2 regions of the Nitratireductor basaltis genome follow, and region 1 is predicted to be linked to the other one. Evidence: riboswitches for the same ligand, from Rfam matches in the RefSeq annotation. Region 1 holds a riboswitch; the other holds the start of a gene.
The links. A riboswitch is a leader RNA that binds a small molecule or an ion and turns the genes downstream of it on or off. The one in region 1 is predicted to bind cobalamin.
Positions count from the first base shown of each region.

Region 2: it holds a riboswitch for cobalamin, as region 1 does, so the genes downstream of both, EL18_RS03250 (TonB-dependent receptor plug domain-containing protein) here and metE (5-methyltetrahydropteroyltriglutamate--homocysteine S-methyltransferase) in region 1, are expected to answer to the same signal.

Region 1 is NZ_JMQM01000001.1:241,333-243,533, forward strand. It holds gene EL18_RS01120 (ribonucleotide-diphosphate reductase subunit beta) at 1-498, shown strand, start outside; cobalamin riboswitch at 567-776, shown strand; gene metE (5-methyltetrahydropteroyltriglutamate--homocysteine S-methyltransferase) at 876-2,201, shown strand, end outside.
Region 2 is NZ_JMQM01000001.1:678,129-680,329, forward strand. It holds gene EL18_RS03250 (TonB-dependent receptor plug domain-containing protein) at 1-835, opposite strand, end outside; cobalamin riboswitch at 964-1,171, opposite strand; gene EL18_RS03255 (ABC transporter substrate-binding protein) at 1,435-2,201, shown strand, end outside.

The DNA.
Region 1 (2,201 bases):
GATCTGGTCGCCTTCTATGTGATCTTCGAGGGCATGTGGTTCTATACCGGCTTCGCGCAGATCCTCTCTCTTGGGCGGCGCAACAAGATGGTGGGGATTGCCGAGCAGTATCAGTACATCCTCCGCGATGAGAGCATTCATCTGAATTTCGGCATCGACGTCATCAACCAGATCAAGCACGAAAACCCGCATCTGTGGACCGATGTCTTCAAGAACGAAGTGCGCAGCATGATCCGCGAGGCGGCGGAGCTGGAAGCGGCATACGGCCGCGATACGATGCCGCGCGGCTTCCTTGGGCTCAATGCCGAGCTTTGCGAGCAATATATGCACTTCATCGCCAATCGCCGCTGCGCGCAGTTGGGGCTTGAGGCGGTTTTCGAGGCCACCGAAAACCCGTTCCCGTGGATGTCGGAAGCGATGGATCTGAAGAAGGAGAAGAACTTCTTCGAAACCCGCGTGATCGAATACCAGAATGGTGGTGCACTGAGCTGGGATTGAGATGTCGGCCTATCACTTAAAGATATAAACATTTCCTTATATCCCATTGACACTGGCGCGGCTTCGGGCGAAGCTGCGCCTGTCGTGGTTCCGGCGCATGGATGGTCCATGTTTCGGCCAAGAGGGAATGCGGTGCGCCGGTGACGGCTAATCCGCGGCTGCCCCCGCAACTGTAGGCGGAGAGCGCCTGTCCATCATGCCACTGCGCGAAAGCGCGGGAAGGCGGGCAGGGGCGATGACCCGCAAGCCAGGAGACCTGCCACGGCGCATCACAACCACGGGCGGGGTGTCCCGGTGAGGGTTTGCGTTGCGGCCATCCGTTGCCGTGCGCTTTTGCCTTTCCGCCATAACCCCGTCCTGACAGACCGGGGTTTGAAATGTCTGGAAATATCAAGATTGCAGCACTCGGCCTGCCGCGTATCGGCGCCAGGCGGGAACTGAAATTCGCGCTGGAGGGCTTCTGGTCGGGAAAACTGACCGAGGCCGAACTTCTCGCAAAGGCGGCAGAATTGCGCGCAGAAAACTGGAGGCGCCTGCAGAGACTAGGTGTGGATGTCATCCCGTCCAATGATTTTTCGCTCTATGACCACGTGCTGGACATGGCGGTGACCGTGGGCGCGGTGCCTGAGCGCTTCGAGCAAGTGAAGGCGGGCGGTGTACTGGCGACTTATTTCGCCATGGCGCGTGGCAGTACGGGCACTGAGCGTGACGCCTGCGAACATTCTCACGGTGACGGCGTCGCAGCGCTTGAGATGACCAAATGGTTCGACACGAATTACCACTACATGGTGCCGGAACTGCACGCCGGACAGGCGTTTGCTCTGGCTGGGGAAAAGCCGGTTGCCGAATATCTGGAAGCCAGGGCGTTGGGCATCGAAACGCGGCCCGTACTGCTTGGACCGGTATCCTTCCTGAAGCTCAGCAAATGTGTTGACGGGAGCGATCCACTGGCGCTGTTGCCGCGATTGTTGCCTCTCTATGTCGAACTTCTCGCGCGTTTGCGTGAGGCGGGAGCCGAATGGGTGCAGATCGACGAGCCTTGCCTGGTACTCGACCTTCAGGAACGTGAGCGCGAGGCCTACGCGTTTGCATTCGGTGCGCTGGCCACGAAAGATGCGCCGAAGATCATGCTTGCCACCTATTTCGGTGGGCTTGGAGAAAATCTCGCCGTCGTTTCCACCCTTCCGGTACACGGCCTGCATGTTGACCTCGTGCGTGCTCCCGACCAGCTTGATGCAGTTCTGGATGCGATACGTCCGGAGAGCGTGCTTTCCCTTGGCGTGATTGACGGGCGCAATGTGTGGCGGGCGGATCTTGCGCGCCTTATCGAGCGGCTGGAGCCGGTGGTAAGAGGGCGTCAGGGTGTAGTGCAGATCGCACCTTCCTGCTCGCTTATTCATGTGCCGATTGATCTGGAGCTTGAGACCGAGCTCGATGTGGATTTGAAGACCTGGCTGGCTTTTGCTCTACAGAAGATCGAGGAGCTAGGCGTTCTGAAGGCAGCCCTTTCTGGCGAGGCGGCGCGTGTAGGCGAACGGATTGAGGCGGCCACCCACGCGCTTGAGGCGCGACGCAGATCGGCGAAAGTGCATAGTCAGGCCGTTGCGGCTCGTCTTGCGCAGGTCAGGGCGGGATTGACCAGGCGCAGCCTTGATTTCCAGTCGCGTCGAAAGTTGCAGAATGCGGCGCTTGGCCTGCCATCG
Region 2 (2,201 bases), 440 kb from region 1:
AATCGTTGTGATTAACTTCGTTGTCAGTGGGCGGCAGACCGGAGTCATCATAATCCGAGCGAGCGTTCAGCATAGCTCCGGAACCGAATATGGTAAAACCATCCAGATCCTTCTCAAAGGCGAACGTGCCGGAGATCTCCTTGAAGGGGTCGTCCTCTAAACCCGTTCCGGGATCGATCAGCGGATCTCCGTTCGCAAGAGCTGAAGATATGCCTCCTGAGTAGAGACCGGCCAGATCAAGTGCGAAGCGGCTGGTGTCACTAATATGGGAAAGGCCGTAGGATGCGCGGATACTTTCATGTGAACCCGCTTCGAGGCCGACGCGGTGGCTTGTACCAATAGCTTCGTTGTTGAGTGTGGAAAGGCTAATTACGCCTGCTACGGCATCCGAGCCGTAGAGCGTGCTCTGAGAACCTTTGAGGACTTCTATGTTCCTGATCCCGCCGACCAGCAGGTACTCGTAAGATGTCTGCGTTTGCGTCGCCGATACATCAGATATGTCTAGACCGTTGAGTAGCGTCTTGATGTATTTCTTGTCTGCGCCGCGCAGGCTCAGGGACGTTTCCTTCCCAGCTCCGCCCTGTGAAGCCACATAAACACCCGGCACCCGGCTCAAATAATCCGTGACCAGCGGCTGGCTCTGCTCTTCGATCTGCTCCTGATCGATGACCGTCACGCTCGAGCCGGTCTTGGAGAGTTCGGTGGGTGTGCGGTTGGGGGTGACGACGATTTCGCCGAGGTCGAGATCCTGGGCGCCGGCGGTGTTGGCCAATGCGCCAAGACAGATGGCGGAAACGGTGGTGGTGAGAGCCTGGCGGCTCATGGAAAACTTCATGTCGTTCCCCTCGCGACGATCAAACGCTACAAATGCCGGAGAGAGCAGACCAGAAACGGCTCGTGCCCCGCCAGCGATGACTTGACGCCACCACTGCTAAGACACAGCCCCGACAGCTTCCCGCAGCCGGTAGGTGACGTTCCGAGGCAGGTTTCCTGGCTTGCGCGTCATCGATTGGCTCGCCTTCCCAGGTGTCTCACCCAGTGGCATGTGAGTTCAATCTCGGCGCATACAGTTGCGGGAGCAGCTACGGCTGAGGCGAAACGCCTTTTCCGTATTCCCTTTTAACTCCGGCCTCGAACTTGAGGCTGGAGCACCTCGAACGGCGCGAGGATTACCAAGTCGTAAATGTGGCGTCAATCTGTCAGCGTGCGTCAGACAGTGTGCCGCACAAAGCTCGTGAAAAAGCGACCAGGACTATCGCTTTTGCGCCAAAAATGTCGCAAACTCGTCAGTTGGGAAGGCTATCAGCCTGAAACGCAACAGGTTTGAAGTGAATTTGCACGGTGGCACGCCTCGCGGCTGCTGCATCTGCAGTTCACTCCAGGCCGTTTCAGGTGGCGGCCCTCGACAAGCATAAAGAGAGTGGGAGTGACGTGATGAAATTCTTCAAGAGCAATGGTGGGGCCGTGCCGCATCGCATCGCAGCCCTAGCAAGTCAAGCCAAGGCAGGTGTGATGGATCGCCGCGAATTCCTGGCGCTTGCCAGTGCTTTCGGTGCGACGACGGCGGGTGCCTACGGCATGCTCGGCCTTGCGGCACCCACGCCGGCAGCGGCTCAGGAGCCAAAGAAGGGCGGCGTGCTGCGCGTTGCCATGATCGTCAAGGAGCCAAAGGATCCACGTGTCGCCGACTGGTCGGAAATCGCGAACGCCATGCGCCAGACGCTTGAGCCGCTGGTGAAATATACGCGGGACTTCACTTTCGAGGGGCGCCTGCTGGACAGCTGGGAAGTCAATGAGGACGCCACCGAATATGTTCTGCGGGTACGCTCCAACGCCGAGTGGAACAATGGCGACAAATTTACCGCGGATGATGTGATCTACAACATCAAGCGCTGGTGCGATGCGGGCGTCGAGGGCAATTCCATGGCCACGCGCATGGTTTCGCTCATTGATCCGGACACCAAGCAGGCGCGTGAAGGAGCCATCGAGAAGGTTGACGACATGACCGTCAAGCTCGTGCTCAACGAGCCGGATATCTCTATCATTCCGGGCATGGCCGACTACCCGGCGCTGATCGTGCATCCGAGCTTCGATGAAACCGGTCGCGATTTCGTGGCCAATCCGATCGGCACCGGACCGTTCGAACTGGTGTCCTACGAGGTCGGCAACCGCGTCGAGCTGAAGAAGCGCGAAAACGGAAA